Regions from separate parts of the Polaromonas sp. P1_G1 genome, predicted to be linked through region 2. Evidence: riboswitches for the same ligand, from Rfam matches in the RefSeq annotation. Region 2 holds a riboswitch; the other holds the start of a gene.
The links. Region 2 has a riboswitch for S-adenosylhomocysteine ahead of metH (methionine synthase). Riboswitches for the same ligand answer to the same signal wherever they lie in the genome.
Positions count from the first base shown of each region.

Region 1: it holds a riboswitch for S-adenosylhomocysteine, as region 2 does, so the genes downstream of both, ahcY (adenosylhomocysteinase) here and metH (methionine synthase) in region 2, are expected to answer to the same signal.

Region 1 is NZ_JBFUBU010000003.1:12,042-29,803, reverse strand. It holds gene AC1D1Y_RS01830 (ABC transporter substrate-binding protein) at 1-748, opposite strand, end outside; gene uvrA (excinuclease ABC subunit UvrA) at 942-6,821, shown strand; gene AC1D1Y_RS01820 (hypothetical protein) at 6,830-7,468, opposite strand; gene AC1D1Y_RS01815 (tripartite tricarboxylate transporter substrate binding protein) at 7,885-8,847, shown strand; gene AC1D1Y_RS01810 (TetR/AcrR family transcriptional regulator) at 8,953-9,528, opposite strand; gene AC1D1Y_RS01805 (MFS transporter) at 9,641-10,891, shown strand; gene AC1D1Y_RS01800 (HAD family hydrolase) at 10,888-11,682, opposite strand; S-adenosyl-L-homocysteine riboswitch at 11,860-11,932, shown strand; gene ahcY (adenosylhomocysteinase) at 12,036-13,466, shown strand; gene AC1D1Y_RS01790 (TlyA family RNA methyltransferase) at 13,625-14,635, shown strand; gene metF (methylenetetrahydrofolate reductase [NAD(P)H]) at 14,646-15,479, shown strand; gene AC1D1Y_RS01780 (septal ring lytic transglycosylase RlpA family protein) at 15,494-16,105, shown strand; gene AC1D1Y_RS01775 (cupin domain-containing protein) at 16,141-16,611, opposite strand; gene AC1D1Y_RS01770 (GbsR/MarR family transcriptional regulator) at 16,816-17,472, shown strand; gene AC1D1Y_RS01765 (cytochrome ubiquinol oxidase subunit I) at 17,475-17,762, shown strand, end outside.
Region 2 is NZ_JBFUBU010000063.1:26,961-29,107, reverse strand. It holds gene metH (methionine synthase) at 1-1,216, opposite strand, end outside; S-adenosyl-L-homocysteine riboswitch at 1,500-1,594, opposite strand; gene AC1D1Y_RS23610 (Bug family tripartite tricarboxylate transporter substrate binding protein) at 1,667-2,147, opposite strand, start outside.

The sequences.
Region 1 (17,762 bases), on a different contig from region 2:
CATTGTTCGACAGCGTGACGATCTGCGCCGTGGAGCCGGCGGCGCGGAAGGCCTTGACGCCGTCGACCACGGCCTGGCCCGAGGCCACCATGATGACGGCCTGCGCGTTCGACTGGTAGACCTTGGGTGCGATGGGCCCGAAGTCGGGCTTGCTGCGGTCGAATTTTTCGAGCACGGCCGGCTGCAGCTTGGCCGTGGCCAGGCCTTTCTGCGCGCCCATGACACCGTCGGCGCCGAAGCTGTCGTCGGCATGGACGATGCCGATGCGGGTGATGCCCATGGAGTGCAGATGGGTGACCGCTTTTTCGGCTTCGCGCTGGTAGGTGGCGCGCACGTTGAATACATGCTTCTTGACCGGCTGGTGCAGCACCATGGCGCCGGTGGACGGGCCTACCAGCGGTATGCCGTATTTTTCGAGCAGGGGAAGAATGGCCTCGGTGTGCGGCGTGCCGCGCGTGAGGAACAGGGCGACCACGTTCTGCTCTTCGACCAGCTTGCGCGCGTTCTCGGCCGCGAGCTTGGGCTCGAACTTGTCGTCGAGCGAGACCAGCTCGATCTTCTGCCCGTTCACGCCGCCCTTGGCGTTGACGGCGTCGATGTAGAGTTTGGCGCCCTCGGTGGTTTCCTTGACGCCGGCGCCCACGGGGCCGCTGAAGCCGGCGGTCTGCCCGACCAGGATTTGCGCCTGGCCCAGCTGGCTCAGGACGGCCATCGCGAGGGCCGCGCACCAGCGCTTGCTTGTTGACATGGTGTGTCTCCTTGATGAATCGATCCCAGACCGCCAAAGTTAAACATGAAAGTGCAAAAACCGTCAGCAGGAAAACCAGAATGCGCCCTAATTGCCGGCGGCAAAAGTGCACAAAAGGGGCATTAATCCTCACGCCCCGCACGGCCGGATGCTTTGCCTAGAATGTTTGACCTCTTCAGGAAAGACCGCACTCATGTCCCAGGGAACCATCCGCATCCGCGGCGCGCGCCAGCACAACCTCAAAAACATCGACCTCGACATCCGCACCGGTGAAATGACGGTGGTGACCGGGCCCAGCGGCTCGGGAAAATCCTCTCTGGTGTTCGACACCCTGTTCGCCGAAGGCCAGCGCCGTTACGTGGAGACTTTCTCGGCCTATGCGCGCCAGTTCCTGGACCGCATGGACAAGCCGGCCGTCGACAAGGTGGAGGGCGTGCCGCCTGCCATCGCCATCGACCAGACCAACCCGGTGCGCAGCTCGCGTTCCACCGTGGGCACCATGACGGAGCTCAACGACCACCTGAAGCTGCTCTACGCGCGCGCCGCGCAACTGTTCGACAAGCAGACCGCGCAGAACGTGCGCCACGACACGCCAGAATCGATTTACGCCGAACTGATGGCGCGCACCCGGGAAGGCGACCCGCGCGTGGTGCTGACCTTCCCGGTCGAGCTGCCGGGCAATACCAGCGCCGAACAAGTCGAGCAGTGGCTGTCGGTCAGCGGCTTCACGCGCGTGCATGCGCAGCGCGACGTCGCCACCCCGGCCGGGCCGCACAAGCTGCTCGACGTGGTGGCCGACCGCTTTCGCACGCACGCGGTGGAAAAAGCCCGCGTGGTCGAGGCCATCGAGACGGCGCTCAAGCGCGGCGGCCGGCTGAATGTCTACGTGCAGCATGCGGAAGATGGCCAGCCGGATGTGATGTGGCGCTTCTCGACCGGCCTGCATTGCCCCGACAGCGACCTGCGCTACACCAACCCCACGCCCTCGCTGTTTTCTTTCAACTCGGCCATGGGTGCCTGCGAAACCTGCCGCGGCTTCGGCCGCGTGATCGGCGTGGACTATGGCCTGGTGATTCCCAACGACAAGCTGACCCTGCGCGCCGGCGCCATCAAGACCATACAGACCCCGGCCTGGAAAGAAGCGCAGGACGACCTGATGCGCCACGCCGAGGCGGCGGGTATTCCGCGCGACACGCCCTGGTACAAGCTCACGCCGGCGCAACAGGGCTGGGTCATCAACGGCATGCCGGGTTACAAGGACGGCAGCTGGAAAAAGCAGTGGTACGGCATCAAGCGCTTTTTCGAATACCTTGAAAGCAAAGCCTACAAGATGCATATCCGCGTGCTGCTGTCCAAGTACCGCAGTTACACGCCTTGCGAGACCTGCGGCGGCGCGCGCCTCAAGCTCGAATCACTGCTGTGGCGCCTGGGCTCCAAGGAAGCGGCCGACGCGGTGCTGCCGCCCAGCCAGCGCTTCATGCCGGTGGGCGTGCACTGGAGCCGCGAGCAGCTCGAGGCCCTGCCGGGCCTGGCGCTGCACGACCTGATGCGACTGCCTATCGATCGGCTGCGCGACTTCTTCAACGGCCTCTCGCTGAACGTGATGGGCGACGACGCCGAGATCCAGGCGCTCAAATCGCTGTTCGAGGAAATCCAGACGCGCGTGAAATACCTGTGCGATGTCGGCATCGGCTACCTCACGCTGGACCGGCAAAGCCGCACGCTGTCGGGCGGCGAGGTGCAGCGCATCAACCTGACGACGGCGCTGGGCACCTCGCTGGTCAATACGCTGTTTGTGCTCGACGAGCCTTCCATCGGCCTGCACCCGCGCGACATGAACCGCATCACACAGGCCATGCACCGCCTGCGCGACGCCGGCAACACGCTGGTGGTGGTCGAGCACGACCCGGCCGTGATGCTGGCCGCCGACCGCATGATCGACATGGGCCCCGGCCCCGGCGAGAAGGGCGGGCAGATCGTGTTCGACGGAACGCCCGAGGACCTCAAGCATGCCGACACGCTGACGGGCGCCTACCTGGGCTCGCGCAAGCAGGTGGGCATGGGCTTCAAGCGCGCGGTGACCGACAACACGCCGCGCCTGATCCTTGAAGGCGCGCGCGACCACAACCTGAAGAACCTGACGGTGGACTTCCCGCTGCAGCGCCTGGTCTGCGTGACCGGTGTCAGCGGCTCCGGCAAGTCCACGCTGATGCAGGACATCCTGGCGCCGGCGCTGCTGCGCCAGTTCGGCAAGGCGACGGAGACGCCGGGCCTGCACGACCGCCTCATGGGCGCGGACCACTTGACCGACGTGGTGTTTGTCGACCAGTCGCCCATCGGCAAGACGGCGCGCTCCAACCCGGCCAGCTATGTGGGCGCCTGGGACGCGGTGCGCGACCTGTTCGCGCTGGCGCCGCTGGCCAAACAGCGCAGCTACACCGCCACCAAGTTCAGCTTCAACAACGGCGACGGCCGCTGCCCGACCTGCGGCGGCTCGGGCTTCGAGCACGTCGAGATGCAATTCCTGAGCGACGTCTACCTGCGCTGCCCCGACTGCGACGGCAAACGCTACCGCGCCGAGATCCTCGAAGTGACGATAGAGCGCAAGGCCATCGGCGACCTCAAGCCGCGCCTGCTCAATGTGTCCGATGTGCTGAATCTGACGGTCAGCGAGGCCATCGCGCTGTTCGCGCAGGACCGCGAGGTGGTGCGATCGCTGCAGCCCATCGTGGACGTGGGCCTGGAGTACGTGAAGCTGGGCCAGCCCGTGCCCACGCTGTCGGGCGGCGAGGCGCAGCGACTGAAGCTGGCGGGTTTCCTGGCCAATGCCAGCAAGACCACCAGCGCCAGCAAGCAAGCATTGGCGCTCAGGCAACCCGGGCGCGGCACGCTGTTTTTGTTCGACGAGCCGACCACCGGCCTGCACTTCGACGACATCGCCAAGCTGATGCGCGCGCTGCGCAAGCTGCTGGAAGCCGGCCACTCGCTGATCGTGATCGAGCACAACCTCGACGTGATTCGCTCGGCCGACTGGCTGATTGACCTCGGGCCCGAAGGCGGCGAGGCCGGCGGCCTGCTGGTGGCCCAGGGCACGCCCGAGGAGGTGCGCCAGCACCCGACCTCTCACACCGCACTCGCGCTGCGCGAATACGAGCAGGCCATGGGCAAGGTGCACGGCGTGGAAGAGTCGCGGCCCAAGGTGTGGGCCACGCGGCCGGCCTTCTCCAACCTGATCCAGATCGTCAACGCCAAAGAGAACAACCTCAAGAGCCTGTCGGTCGACATTCCGCGCGGCAAGTTCAATGTGGTGACGGGGGTGTCGGGCTCCGGCAAGTCCACGCTGGCCTTCGACATTTTGTTCAACGAAGGGCAGCGCCGCTACCTGGAGTCGCTGAACGCCTATGCGCGCAGCATCGTGCAGCCGGCGGGCCGGCCCGAGGTCGACGCCGTGTACGGCATCCCGCCCACCGTGGCGATCGAGCAGCGGCTCTCGCGCGGCGGGCGCAAGTCCACGGTGGGAACCACCACCGAGGTCTGGCATTTCCTGCGCCTGCTGTATGTGAAGCTGGGCGTGCAGCATTGCACCAAGGAAGGCGCGGCCGTGATGCCGCAAAGCCCCGAAAGCATCGCGGCGCAGCTGCTCAAGACCTACCGCGGCCAGCACATAGGCCTGCTGGCGCCGCTGGTGATCGCGCGCAAGGGTGTTTACACCGAACTGGCCGACTGGGCGCGCCCGCGCGGCTACACGCACCTGCGCATCGACGGCGAGTTCTTGCCGACAACGGGCTTCCCGCGCATAGACCGCTTCAAGGAACACACGGTGGAGTTGCCGATCGCCGATATCCGCGTGTCGCCCGAGAACGAAGCCGCGCTGCGTGCCGCGCTGGCCACCGCGCTGGAACACGGCAAGGGCGTGGTCCACGTGCTGGCGCCGCTCGATGGTTTGCGCGGTGCGATGATGGCCGGCGCCAGCGCCAAAAACATCGGCAAGCTGATCGCGTTTTCAACCAAACGCGCCTGCCCGGTCTGCGCGACCTCGTATGCCGAGCTCGACCCGCGCCTCTTCAGCTACAACAGCAAGCACGGCTGGTGCCCGGATTGCGTGGGCACGGGCGTCAAGCTCACCAAGGAGCAGCGCAAGGTGTTCGACGACTCGGTGATGGACGATGACAACAAGGGCCGTGAACAGAGTTTTGCCGAGCCCGAGGTGGAAGACCTGGCCGGCACCGCCTGCCCTGGTTGCGCGGGCACGCGCCTGAATGCGACGGCGCGCGCGGTGAAGTTCGCCGGCGTCGGCATTGCCGACATCGCGGCGCTGTCGGTGACCGACGTGCGGCGCTGGGTCGAAACACTCGCGCTGCTGGGCCGCGAGGCCGGCATCGCGCGCGACCTGATCCCCGAGATCAAGAGCCGCCTTGAATTCCTCGAGGACGTGGGCCTGGGCTACCTCACGCTGGACCGCGGCGCGCCCACGCTTTCGGGCGGCGAGGCGCAGCGCATACGCCTGGCGGCGCAGCTGGGCTCCAACCTGCAGGGCGTCTGCTATGTGCTGGACGAACCGACGATCGGCCTGCACCCGCGCGACAACCAGATCCTGCTGGGCGCGCTGGGCAAGCTTAGCGACCGCGGCAACACCCTGGTGGTGGTCGAGCATGACGAGGACACGATTCGCCGCGCCGACAACATCATCGACATTGGCCCCGGTGCGGGCAAGCGCGGCGGCACGCTGGTGGGGCAGGGCACGGCGGCCCAGCTGTCGGCCATCCCCGAATCGCTGACGGGCCGCTACCTGGCGAACCCGCTGATCCACCCGCTGCATGCGCGTCGCGAAACGCGCAAGGGCGCGGCGCCGGCGGCCGTGGTGGAGGTGGCCGTCACCGACGCCAACGCCAAGCCCGTGAGCAAGCAGAAGGCGGCTTTGCTCAAGGCCGCGGCACTCAAAGCCGCCGCGGCCAATGCCAGCGCGCTGCACAACGCGGCGCCCGCCGCGGCCAGCAAGTTCACCTCCTGGCTCACGGTGGTCAATGCCGACCTGCACAACCTCAAGGACGTGTCGGTCACGGTGCCGCTGTACCGCCTGGTGGCAGTGACGGGTGTCTCGGGTTCCGGCAAGTCCACGCTGGCGCGCGACGTGCTGCTGACCAATGTGCACGCCGGCGTGATGCAGCGCTCCACCAAGTCCGGGCGCGATGCCGACGACAGGGGCAAGACGCCCGACTGGACCGGCTGCGAACGCATCGAAGGCTATGCGGCCGTGGACCGCGTGCTGGAAGTCGACCAGACGCCGATCGGCAAGACGCCGCGCTCCTGCCCGGCCACCTACATCGGCTTCTGGGACACGATTCGCAAGCTGTTTGCCGACACGCTGGAAGCGCGCGCGCGCGGCTACAGCGCCGGGCGCTTTTCGTTCAACACCGGCGAGGGCCGCTGCCCGACTTGCGAAGGCGCGGGCGTGCGCACCATCGGCATGAGCTTTTTGCCCGACGTGAAGGTGCTGTGCGAAACCTGCCACGGCGCGCGCTTCAATCCCGAAACCCAGGCAGTGACCTGGCGCGGCAAGAACATCGGCGACGTGCTCAAGATGGAGGTGGACGAGGCGGTGGACTTCTTCTCCTCCATGCCCAACATCAGCCACCCGCTGCAACTGCTGAAAGACGTGGGCCTGGGCTACCTGACGCTGGGCCAGCCCTCACCGACGCTTTCGGGCGGCGAGGCGCAGCGCATCAAGCTGGTGACCGAACTCAGCAAGGTGCGCGACGACATCACGCGCCGCGGCCAGAAGGCGCCGCACACGCTCTACGTGCTGGACGAGCCCACGGTGGGCCTGCACATGGCCGACGTCGAAAAGCTGATCCACGTGCTGCATCGGCTGGTCAACGGCGGCCACAGCGTGGTGGTGATCGAACACGACCTCGACGTGATCGCCGAAGCCGACTGGGTGATCGACCTGGGCCCGGATGGCGGGAATGCGGGTGGGCGTGTGGTGGCCTCGGCGCCGCCCGAGGCGGTGGTCAAGCAGGGGACGCACACGGGCAAGGCCTTGAAGAGCGTGCTCGAGCGGACCGCCGGATAGCCGGGGCCTTACGGCTTTTTGCGTGCGGTGATGGCGCCGGCCGACAGGCCGGCCGCAGGCTGCACACCGATGGCCGGCGTGCCGGCAACGACGCCGCCACCGGCCGGTTTGGCGGAAGCAGGCGCTCCGAGACCGGCGGAATAGGCGCCGGCGCCGCCGGCTTTCTGGATGGCGTCCGCAACAGCCTTGTTTTCAGCCGCCTTCTGGGCGGCAGCCGCCTCGGCCTGCGCTTTTTTGGCCTTTTCCTCTTCCGCCTTTTTCTTCGCTGCCTCCGCGCTCAGGGCCGGCGCCATGGCGCCATAGACCAGGGAAGCGCGCTTCATTTGCGAATTGGCAGGCGGTGGCTTGATCAGGTAGGCCGCCTTTTCGCCGATGTGGACCTTCTTTTTGCCGCTGCCAAGGTCTGTTTCGATCGTGAAACCGCCCTGGCTGTCTGAAAACATTTCCCAGAGGCTGCCTTCACTGATAAACGCGGCCACGTATTGCGACGATTCATAACCGCCGCCACCGCCCTGTCCGGCGCCACCGCCGCCGGCACAGCCTTCGCCGTCGTTGTTGCAGCCATGCTGTTTTTCGTAAGCGGTCAGTGCCCACGACTGGCCGGCCATCATCAATGCGGCCAGGATAGCGAGATGTTTGAGTTTCATATAAATCCTTAAAAGTCCTGAATGGAGTGTTGATAAATGCGCTTTGCGTTTTGCGCTGTGGCGCACATCAGTCGCAAATGAATCCCAAATGGTTCAAGCAACTTTTCGCGCCGGCGCATGGACTTTTCACAATCCGTGCCACGGAAAAAACCCAGTCAAATCAACATCTTTTAAATTGAGGGTCAAGCGGAGGCGTCGGCATAGGCCGACAGGCGTCTTCAGCCCCGTCAAAATATCCAGCAAATTCAAGAGCCTGTTTCGTCGGCAAGCGCCGACAGATTTCCGGGCGGCGAATGCGATGGAGGCCTGTTTCGAGGCGAGCAGGACCCCGACCCGGTATTCAGGTGTTGCCCTGATGCGCCAAGGCCCATCGCCGGGCATGATGGCCGCTATTCCCAAAACACGGAGACATGTCCATGCAACGCCGCCCCTTTCTGCACACTGCCGCCGCCCTGGCCCTGATCGCCGCAGCGGCGATGCCGGCCCAGGCGCAGACCTTTCCCGTCAAGCCGATCAAGCTGGTGATCGCCTTCCCGGCCGGCGGGCCGACCGACATCACCATGCGTTCATTGGCCGACAACGCCGGCAAGATCCTGGGCCAGCCGGTCATCGTCGAGAACAAGCCCGGCGCGGGCGGCACCCTGCCGGCGCAGCAGCTGCAGAGCGCGCAGCCTGACGGCTACACGCTGGCGCAGATTCCCCTGGGCGTGTTCCGCCTGGGCTACACGACCAAAATCAACTGGGACCCGGTCAAGGACATCAGCTATGTGATCAACGTGACGGGCTATGCCTTCGGCATCGTGGTGCCGGCCGACAGCCCGTTCAAGACCTGGGCCGACTTTGTGGCCTATGCCAAGGCCAATCCCGGCAAGCTGACCTACGGCTCCACCGGCACGCTGACCAGCCCGCACCTGACGACCGAACTCATTGCGCAAAAAGCCGGCATCGAGCTGCAGCACGTGCCCTACAAGGGCAGCTCTGATTTGATGCTGGCGCTGGTCAGCGGCCAGCTGATGGCGGGCGCCGACAGCACCGGCTTTGCGCCGCAGGTGGAGGCCGGCAAGCTGCGCGTGTTGAACACCTGGGGCGAAAAGCGGCTGGACAAATTCCCGAATGCGCCCACGCTCAAGGAGCTGGGCTATGACATCGTGCAGAACTCGCCCTTCGGCATAGGCGCGCCCAAGGGCACGCCGCCCGAGGTGGTCAGGCGTTTGCACGATGCCTTCAAGAAGGCGATGGAGGAGCCCAGCTACGTGGCAGCCCTGGCCCGCTACGACATGCTGCCCAACTACCTGAGTTCGGCCGACTACACGAAGTTCGCGCAGGACACGGTGGTCCGTGAGAAGGCGTTGATCGACAAGCTTGGCTTGAATAAATAAGCACACCCCTATCGGGGCTCACTGCGTGTAGCCTCTTTTCCCCTTGCAGGGGACGAGGCTAGCGGCCCGGCGAAGCCGGTTCCGCGGCCTCTGCTTGCTTTTCGTTTATTTACTGACGGGGTTGGCCAACACGAACAGCTCGTCGGCGAGCTGGTCGGCCAGGGCGGGTTCTACGCCGGCGCCAAAAATCAGCCGGTAAATGATGGGGGCCATCATGTGATCCAGCACCTGCTGCACCGTGGGGGTGGTCTCGCCGCGGGCCTGGGCGCGCTTGACCAGCACGGTGGCTTCGTTGCGGCGGTTTTTCAGGCAATTGGTTTCTTCCGAGCCGGCCAGCGCGGCGGCCGCCTTCAGCATCGAGGCATTGCCCGGCTTGTTGAGGTGGGTGATAAGTTCCCTGGCCCAGGCCGCGAGTTCGGCTTTCAGGTCGCCCGTCTCTGGCAGGGGACGGTTCGGGTCCAGCCGCTGCGTGGCGGTTTCGCCCAGCAGGCCGTTCACGTCGCCCCAGCGCCGGTAAATGCTGGAGGCGCTGACGCCGGCGCGCTCGGCCACGGCCGGCACGGTGACCTTGTCGCGGCCTTCCTGGGCAATCAGTTCTTCGAGCGCCTTGCGCACCACGGCCTGGACCTGGGCGCTGCGGCCACCGGGGCGTTTGGCCTGGTTGGTGAGAGGGGTGTTCATGGGCTGAGTTTATCTTAAAGCAACGATGTTTGCGTTAATTTAAAAGTCGGCGTAGAATTCACAAACGCAAACAAATTTGCTTTAAGAGTTTCAAGAAAGTTGAGCGTTTCCCATGACCGCACCCGCCCCCTCTGTGCAAGCCCCATCTTCCGCCACGGGCGCCCGCTGGCAACTGCCACCCGCCGCCGCTTTCCCGCTGCTGGCCGTCCTGCTGTTCGCGTTCTTCGTGGCGGGCAGCGCGCCTTCGCCGCTGTTTGTCGTGTTCCAGCAGCAGTGGGGCTTTTCGCCGGCATTGTTGACGGTGGCGTTCGCGATCTACGCGATCGCGCTGCTGGCCTCCTTGCTGGTGGCCGGCTCGCTGTCTGACCACATAGGCCGGCGCCCCGTGGTGTTTACCGCCTTGTTGCTGCAGGCCGGCGCGATGCTGACCTTTCTGCTGGCTGAGAGCATCAACGGCATCATCGCGGCGCGTGTCGTGCAGGGTATCGCGACCGGCATGGTCAGCGGCGCGCTGACGGCGGCGGTGGTGGAAGCGGCCCCTGCCGCGCAAAAACGCCTGGGCGCGATGATAGGCAGCGTCTCGCCGCTGGCGGGCCTGGCCGTGGGTGCTCTGCTGACCGGCATCGCCGTGCAGTTCGCGCTGCACCCGGTGCCGCTGGTGTTCGGCGTGCTGGCCGCCATTTGTATTACGGGTGCGGTGGCGACGCTGTTCCTGCCCGAAAGTGCGACGCCGCGCCCCGGTGCGCTGGCTTCGCTGGTACCGCGTATTTCGATACCCGTGCAGGCGCGCGCCGAGTTTGTGCGCGGCGTGCCGACGATGCTGGCCGTCTGGTCCTTCGCGGGCCTCTACCTCTCATTGGTGCCTTCGATGCTGCAGCAGATCTTCGGCATCCACAACGGCATCGTCAACGGGCTGGCCATTTCGACTTTTTTCGGCCTGGGCGCCGTGTCGCCGACTTTGCTCCGCCGCCTGTCGCCCGTGCGCATGAGCGCCCTGGGCATGGCTTTGCTGGCCGTGGGCGCCGGCGGGGTGGCCGTGTCGCTGGCCACGCATTCGGTGGCGCTGTTTTTCGCGGGCACGGCCTTGGCCGGTTTCGGCGGCGGCTCGGCTTTCTCGGCCCAGGTCCAGACATTGGCCCCGCTGGCACAGCCGCAGCAACGCGCCGAACTGTTCGCCGCGCTGTACGCCACCAGCTACCTGGCGTTCAGCGTGCCCGCCATGCTGGCCGGCCGGCTGATCGCGCCGCTGGGCCTGCCGGCCACGGCCGAGGGCTATGCGGGCCTGGTGCTGGCCGTGGCCGCGCTGGGCGCCTGGCTGCGCTGGACTTCGCTGCGCCGCGCGGGCGCGCCAGCCGCTAACTAATCCAGCAGGGCTCGGGCTACTTCGGTGAAGCCTGCGCCGCGCTCGCCGCGCGTCACATAGCGCGGCAGGTGCGCCAGCTGCGGCACAAAACGCGCGATGTTGGCCACACCGACGCTGTTGGCAAAGGTCTTGAACATCAGCTGGTCGTTGGTGGAGTCGCCCACATAAACCCATTGATCCAGTTCGGCATCCAGGTCGCGCTGCCAGAGCTGGCGAACAATCCAGCGCGCGCCTTCGAGCTTGTTGTGGCTGCCGTACCAGCCGTTGATGTGGATGCTGCTCACCGTGGCATGCATGCCCTCGCTTTTCATGAGCGCCACGACGGCGGCGATCTGCGCGTCGCTGAGTTGCGTGAATTCGCTGTGGTCGATGGCAATGTCGGTCTCGCGGCCCGGTGAATCGGTGGCGCGTTGCACGCCCGGCAGTTCGCGTTCTATGCGCGCCAGCACGGCCTGCATGCGGCTGAAGTTGGCGCTGCGTGTGGCCGCATCCTGCTGGTAGATTTTGGCCAGCGGCCGAGGCGTGGCGCTTGCCGCATCGGGCAGCAGGGCCACCGCGCCGTTCTCCGCCACGATGGCATCGACGGGCCAGCGCGCCGCGAAGGGTTCGCTCCAGCCGACCGGGCGGCCGGTGATGGCCACGATCTTGAACCCGGCGGCTTTCAGTTCACCCAAAGCTTCCAGCGCATCGGGGGTGATCTCGCCCTCGGTGGTCAGTGTGTCGTCGATATCGGTGAAGACGCCTGTAATGCGGCGGCGCTCTGTAACAGGCCAGCGGGAAAATTCTTGCATGGTGAAATTTTCGCACGGCTCTTGCTCGCGGCTTTCAAAGGCTGAGCGGGCCCCGGGGCGGTAATTCCGTTTTCCATTCGAAGCGAGAGTAGGCGCGCCGCCGCAGACAGTGCTACAGCACGGCAAGGCGGTGCAACGACCTATCGCTTTGAATTGGAAATGGAATTACAATCGTGGCTTCCTGAGGAGCGTTGCAAGCCACACCACGTGGACCAGGCTCAGGACTTCATTGCAACCACGCTCACCCGCATGTGCTCTCTCAAGCCGGGTGAATGACTGAATTCCCCCTTTCTTGAAGCCGCATGCCCGTGGCGATTTTGCCCAGTTACTACGTCTGATTATTGGAGAACCGTATGAGCGCCGTCCTGAAACCTTCCACCGACCACATCATTGCCGACATCTCGCTTGCCGCCTGGGGCCGCAAGGAACTGAACATCGCCCAGACCGAGATGCCCGGCCTGATGGCCATCCGCGAAGAGTTCGCGAAGGCGCAGCCGCTGAAGGGCGCGCGCATCACCGGTTCCCTGCACATGACGATCCAGACCGGCGTGCTGATCGAAACCCTGCAGGCCCTGGGCGCCGACGTGCGCTGGGCTTCGTGCAACATCTTCTCGACGCAGGACCACGCCGCCGCCGCGATCGCCGCCGCCGGCACGCCGGTGTTCGCCATCAAGGGCGAAACCCTGGCCGACTACTGGGACTACACCCACCGCATCTTTGAATTCAGCGGCGCCAAAGGCACGCCTGAAGAAGGCCCCAACATGATCCTGGACGACGGCGGCGACGCGACGCTGCTGATGCACCTGGGCACCAAGGCCGAGAAAGACGCGAGCCTGATCTCCAAGCCGACCAGCGAAGAAGAGATCTGCCTGTTCAACTCAATCAAGGCCAAGCTCGCGCAAGACCCGACCTGGTACAGCCGCCGCCTGAAGAACATCATCGGCGTGACCGAAGAAACCACCACGGGCGTGCTGCGCCTCAATGAAATGTCGGCCAAGGGCACGCTGGCCCTGCGCGCCATCAACGTCAACGACTCGGTGACCAAGTCCAAGTTCGACAACCTCTACGGCTGCCGCGAATCCCTGGTCGACGCGATCAAGCGCGCCACCGACGTGATGGTGGCCGGCAAGGTCGCCCTGGTGGCCGGCTACGGCGACGTGGGCAAGGGTTCGGCCCAGGCCCTGCGCGCACTGAGCGCACAAGTGTGGGTGACCGAGATCGACCCGATCAACGCCTTGCAGGCCGCAATGGAAGGCTACAAGGTCGTGACCATGGAATACGCCGCCGACAAGGCCGACATTTTTGTGTCCGCCACCGGCAACAAGAACGTGATCACCTACGACCACATGGCGAAGATGAAAGACCAGGCCATCGTCTGCAACATCGGCCATTTCGACAACGAAATCGACGTCGCCGCGCTCGAGAAATGCACCTGGGAAGAGATCAAGCCGCAAGTCGACCACGTGATCTTCCCCGACGGCAAGCGCATCATCCTGCTGGCCAAGGGCCGTCTCGTGAACCTCGGCTGCGGCACCGGCCACCCGAGCTTCGTGATGTCGTCCAGCTTCGCCAACCAGACGATCGCCCAGATCGAGCTGTTCACCAAGCAGGCCGACTATGAAGTGGGCAAGGTTTACGTGCTGCCCAAGCACCTCGACGAAAAGGTCGCGCGCCTGCACCTGAAGAAGGTCGGCGCGGTGCTGACCGAGCTGAGCGATGAGCAGGCGGCCTATATCGGTGTCAGCAAGGCCGGCCCGTACAAGGCCAACACCTACCGCTATTAATTAGTGGCGGCGGTATTCCTCCCTCTCCCCTGGGAGAGGGCAGGGGTGAGGGCCGACGGCGTTTATTTGCCCTCAAGGATTTTTTGAGGCCGCTGGCCCTCACCCCAACCCTCTCCCAAAGGGAGAGGGAGTAGAAGACGCCTATTCCATGGAGCTACATGCGCGCTGACCTCTTCCTCGTCGACCACGGCCATGCCGCCACCCGCTCGCAGGCCCAGCGCCTGATTGCATCGGGCGTGCAGTGGCGTGCGGAGGCGGAGGCGCCCTGGAAAAAAGTCGCCAAGAACGGCGACGAGATTCCGGAAGGCGCGGAGCTTCAGCTGCTGGACACCACGGAAGCCAAATACATTTCGCGCGGCGGGCTCAAGCTCGAAGGCACGCTCAAGGCCACGGGCCTGTCCGTGGCCGGCCTGCGCTGCCTGGACATCGGCCAGTCGACCGGCGGCTTCACCGACTGCCTGCTGCAGCACGGCGCCGTGCAGGTGGTGGGGGTGGACGTGGGCCACGGCCAGCTGCATGCCAGCCTGCGCGAAGACCCGCGCGTGGTCTGCATCGAAGGCGTCAATGCGCGTTCCATGACGGCCGCCGACCTGGTGGCCGGCCATGCGGGCGATAGCGGCGACATGGATTTTTCGGATGACTTCGATGCTGGCGACGAAGGCGACGAAACGCCGACCATCGAAGCCGACTTCGACTTCCTGACCGGCGACCTGTCCTTTATCTCGCTGACGCTGGTGCTGCCCGCGGTGGTGCGCCTGCTCAAGCCCGGCGGCGACCTGCTGATGCTGGTCAAGCCGCAATTTGAATTGCAGCCCGGCCAGATCGGCAAGGGTGGCATCGTGCGCGACCCTGCCCACTTCGAGTTCGTGGAAAAGCGTTTGCGTGATGCTTGCGCGGCGCTGGGGCTTGAAGTGAAAGCCTGGCTGGCCTCGCCGATTGAAGGCGGTGACGGCAACCGCGAATTTTTCATCCAGGCCGTCAAAGGCGATGAGGTCGCGGGTGAAGACCAGCCGCTGCCGGCCGCGCCGCAGCGCAAGGTCGCCAAGCGAGTGCCGCGCGCCGAAATGCGCGCCTCCCGCGCGCCGCACGAAGACTCCGAACTCGCGCATGCAGGCCAGCCCGGCCCCGCGCGCGGCAAACGGCGCGACAAAAAAACCGACAACGAGTGAGAGATACGTGATGAACCTGCCCCTCAGCTTTGAATTCTTCCCGCCCAAGACGCCCGAAGGCGCGGCGAAACTCCGCGTGGCGCGCCAGGCGCTGTATGCGCACAAGCCCGAGTTCTGCTCGGTCACCTTCGGCGCCGGTGGCTCCACGCAGGATGGCACCTTCGGCACCGTGAAGGAAATCCTCGACGAAGGCGTGGCCGCGGCCTGCCATTTCTCGTGCGTGGGCGCGACCAAGGCCACGGTGCGCGTACAACTGGCCACGCTGCGGGCCATGGGCGTCAAGCGCCTGGTGGCGCTGCGCGGCGACCTGCCCAGCGGCTACGGCGCCGGCGGCGAGTTCCATTACGCGAGCGACCTGGTGGCCTTTATCCGTGAGGAAACCGGCGACGCTTTCCACATCGAGGTGGCGGCCTACCCCGAGGTCCATCCCCAGGCCCGATCGGCCGACGCCGACCTGCAGGCCTTCGTCAAAAAGGTCAAGGCCGGTGCCGACTCGGCCATCACGCAGTATTTCTTCAATGCCGACGCCTACTTCCGCTTCGTCGACGACGCGCAGGCCCTGGGCGTGGACGTGCCTGTGGTGCCCGGCATCATGCCCATCATCAGTTCCACGCAGCTGATGCGCTTTTCCGACGCCTGCGGCGCCGAGATCCCGCGCTGGATACGCCTGCGCCTGCAGGGCTTTGGCGACGACACCGCGTCCATCAAGAGCTTCGGCCTGGACGTGATCACCGGCCTGTGCGAGCAGCTGTATGCCGCGGGCGTGCCCGGCATCCACTTCTACACGATGAACCAGGCCGCGGCGACGACCGAAATCATCGGGCGGCTGCAGCAACGGGCCTGAGCCCGGGCCACCCCATGCGCCAGGGTGTGATGCGTTTTGCCGGTGCCGCCGGCGCGGCAGCCTTGCTGGCGCTGCTGGCGGCTTGCACAACGGCGCCGGCCACATCCCCCGCTTCGCGCACGGCAACGCCCCGGCCCGCCGCGGCGCAGCAGCACGACGCGCCCGGCCAGGCCGTTGATGACGTAGCGGCGCCTGTCCCTCTCAGCGAACGGCCGCGCCCCGAACTGTTGGGTGGCGAAGTACCGCGCGAGTTCCAGCGCGGCACGGCTTCCTGGTACGGCCCGCGCTTCAACGGCCGGCGCACTGCCAGCGGCGAGCGCTTTGACATGCGCGAATTCACCGCCGCCCACCGCAGCTTGCCCTTCGGCACCCTGGTGCGCGTGCACAGCCTGGTCAACGGCCGCGACGTGGACGTGCGCATCACCGACCGCGGCCCCTATGCCGGCAACCGCATCATCGACCTGAGCCGCGCGGCGGCCGAGGAGCTGGGCATGCTGGGCCTGGGCTTCAAGGAAGTGGTGTTGCTGGTGCCGGAGTCCACCCCTGAGGTGGCGGTGACGCCGCCGGCCGCCAGGAAGCGCCCGCCTGTACGGCGGCGCCCCGCCGCGCCCCGCACTTCACGCTAAAACGCTGCTGGCTGCGGGCGCGCCCGCTCAGTTGCTCAATTCACGAAGGTCACGTCGTCTCTGGGCTGCGGCGGGATCTTGATGGCAAGCGCCTTGACGGGCCCGCTGGTCACCAGCGTACCGCCGTGTGCCGTGCCTTTGGGAATGATGATCAGCGTGCCCGGCTTGAACTCCTTGCGTTCGCCGCCCAGCCACATCGCGCCGCTGCCTTCGATGATGTACTGGATCTCGTCGGTTTTCGGGTGAATGTGTTTTGCCACGTTGCCGGATTGAATGCCGATGGTGGCGTTGTCGGTGATGACCAGTCCCCTGGCGTTCATTTCGGGGTTTGGGGTGGGGGGAATCTCGCTGTGCTTGAGCGCAGCAAGGTCAATCATCGCCGGCGCCAGGGGCACGGCTTGCGCATGCGCATCGGGCAAGGCGCGTTGGGCCAGCGGTGACAACGCGATTCCGGCCACAAAGGCCAGTGTGACGGCAAAGCCGAGGGCGGTGGTGGTGTGGCGCATGGAATCCTTTTTGAGGTGTTGTGGTTTGGGCGGGCCAGTATGACCATATTGCGCCCGGCTTGCTTGGCTGAATTCAATCCGCAATGTGCCCGGCGCATCCGACAGCCGCGCAGGGTCAATCAGCACTGACTGGCGCAAACTGTTTCAATTTATTAGAATTTCAGTAATTCCTGAAAATTCAATAAACCAAAGAGGCCCGGCGCCATGAACCTGCCCCCCTTAACCCAGCGTTTTGTCCTGCATTTCGGTGAAATGGGCAGCCGCTGGGGCATCAACCGCACCGTGGGGCAGATTTATGCCCTTTTATATGTGTCGCCGCGCGCCCTCAATGCCGACGAAATCGGCGAGGCGCTGGCGTTCTCGCGTTCCAACGTCAGCATGGGGCTCAAGGAGCTTCAGTCCTGGAACCTGGTGCGCTTGCAGCACCTGCCCAATGACAGGCGCGAGTATTTCCAGGCGCCTGAAGACGTCTGGGCCATCTTCCGCACGCTGGCCGAAGAGCGCCGCAAGCGGGAGATCGACCCGACGCTGTCCATGCTGCGCGATGCGCTGATGGAGCACCCCTCGCATGCGGACGACATTCACGCCCAGGCGCGCATGAAGCAGATGCACGACCTGATCGAGCTCATGACGGGCTGGCTGGCCGACGTGCAGAAAATGGATTCGGCGACCCTGATGAGCCTCATGAAGATGGGCGCCAAGGTGCAGAAGCTGCTGGAGATGAAGGACAAGGTCGCCAGCACCATGAAGGCCGGTTTGACAGGCCGCGCGCCATCCACCACAGTGGCGGCTCAGCCTTCCGAAGCGCCCGCATCACCCGCAGCGCTGCCTGCCAACCTTCCCGATGACACCAGGAGTTGACGATGGACGGACTTGACGCATTCCTGTTGGCCCGCATCCAGTTCGCGGCCAACATCACCTTCCACATCCTGTTCCCGACCATCAGCATCTCGCTGGGCTGGGTGCTGCTGTACTTCAAGCTACGCTTCGTCAAAAGCCAGGACCAATTCTGGATGGACGCCTACCAGTTCTGGGTGAAGATTTTCGCGCTGACCTTCGCGCTGGGCGTGGTCAGCGGCATCACCATGAGCTTCCAGTTCGGCACCAACTGGCCGGGCTATATGCAGAAGGTCGGCAACATCGCCGGCCCG
Region 2 (2,147 bases):
GGGCGCTTTTGACCACCTGGGGCAGGAACATCTTGCCCTGGCCGAACAGGTCGCCGACGACGTTCATGCCGTCCATCAGCGGGCCTTCGATGACGTGCAGCGGCCGGCCGCCTTCGGCAAGAATCTCGCGGTAGACCTCTTCGGTGTCGATCACGATGTGCTCGTTCATGCCGTGGACCAGCGCGTGCGACAGCCGCTGGCGCACCGGCAGGGCGCGCCATTCGTTCTTCTTGCTGTCGTCCTTGGCGCCGCTTTTCGCGGTTTCGGCGACTTCGATCAGCCGTTCGCTGGGTGTGAGCTCGGCCTCGCCCGGCTTGTAGACGGGTGTACGGTTGAGCACCACGTCCTCGACGCGTTCGCGCAGCACCGGATCGAGGTCGTCATACACACCGACCATGCCGGCGTTGACGATGCCCATGTCCATGCCGGCCTGGATCGCGTGGTAGAGGAACACGGTGTGGATGGCTTCGCGCACCGGGTCGTTGCCGCGGAAGCTGAAGGACACGTTGGACACGCCGCCGGAAACCTTGGCGCCCGGCAGGTTCTGCTTGATCCAGCGCGTGGCGTTGATGAAGTCGACCGCGTAGTTGTTGTGCTCCTCGATGCCGGTGGCGATCGCGAAGATGTTGGGGTCGAAGATGATGTCCTCGGGCGGGAAGCCGAGTTCGTCAACCAGCACGCGGTAAGCGCGCTCGCAGATCTCGACCTTGCGCTCATAGGTGTCGGCCTGGCCTTTTTCGTCGAAGGCCATGACCACGGCAGCCGCGCCGTAGCGCTTGAGTAGCTTGGCCTGCTGCTTGAAGGGCTCCAGGCCCTCCTTCATCGAGATCGAGTTGACGATGCCCTTGCCCTGGATGCAACGCAGGCCGGCCTCGATGACGCTCCACTTGGAGCTGTCGATCATGATGGGCACGCGGGCGATGTCGGGTTCGCTGGCGATCAGGTTCAGGAAACGCACCATGGCGGCCTGGCTGTCCAGCATGGCTTCGTCCATGTTGATGTCGATGATCTGSGCGCCGTTTTCCACRTGCTGGCGYGCSACKGCCAGKGCRTSCTCGWARTSYCCYTTCAGGATCATGCGGGCYAAGGCCTTGGAGCCGGTGACGTTGGTGCGCTCGCCGATGTTGACGAACAGGGTGCCCACGCCGATGTTGACCGGCTCCAGGCCGGACAGCTTCATGGGGGGGACGAAGACGGAATTTTCGGTTTCAGACACGGACTCACCTTGGGTAAGAACCTGTTCACGGTCTAAACGGGGCCGCGCAAGCACCTTCTCGGGATGGGATGCAAGGCGCGGTGCGACGCCCATAGTTCACCTATGGGCTAGCGCCGCAACGCCGCAGACCGCCCGAAAAGGTACTTGCCCTCCGGGTTGGGGTGAAATCGGGCGATTGAGCCACCCGAGCCCTTGCATGGGCATTAGCCCATGCGGCGTTCCCGGCTGGCCCACTCATCCCGATTGCACCCCAACGCGGTCCCGTTTAGACCGTGAACAGGTTCCAGGGTGAGCGTCGTTGCCGCAGGCAACGCCGAAAGGGCCGCCTGTAACCCAAGCCTGACGGACGCGGGGTCCGCTGCAACGCTCCTTGGGTTGCCGGTATTTTACCGGCTGAACGCCCTGTTGCGCCATCCCCCGGTGCGAATGCCCCGGGGAACGGAGTGCTACTTAATCGAGTTTGATTTTGGCGACCTTGATGAGGCGGCCGTAATCAGCGTGCTCTTTCATGACCATGTAGGCGAAATCCGCTGAGGTCATGGGGCTGGGCGTGGCGCTCATGCGTGCGAATTTTTCGGCCGTGTCGGGCGTGTTGAGCGCGGCGGCGAAGGCTTTTTGCAGCTGGTCGGTCGTGGCTTTGGGCAGGTTGGCCGGGCCGAAGATGCCGAACCAGGTGCTGATGTGGAAGCCGGGCAGCACGTCGTTGATGGTGGGGATCTCGGTGAAGCTGCTGGAGCGGTTGATGGTGGTCACGCCGAAAGCCACCAGCTTGCCCGATTTGATGTTGGCGCTGGCCGAGGCCAGGTTGTCGAACATCAGGTCGGTCTGGCCGGACAGCAGGCCGGTCTGCGCCTGGGCCGAGCCGCTGGAAGGCAGGTGCACCACGCTGATCTTGGCCAGGCTTTTGAACAGCTCGCCCGCGAGGTGGCCG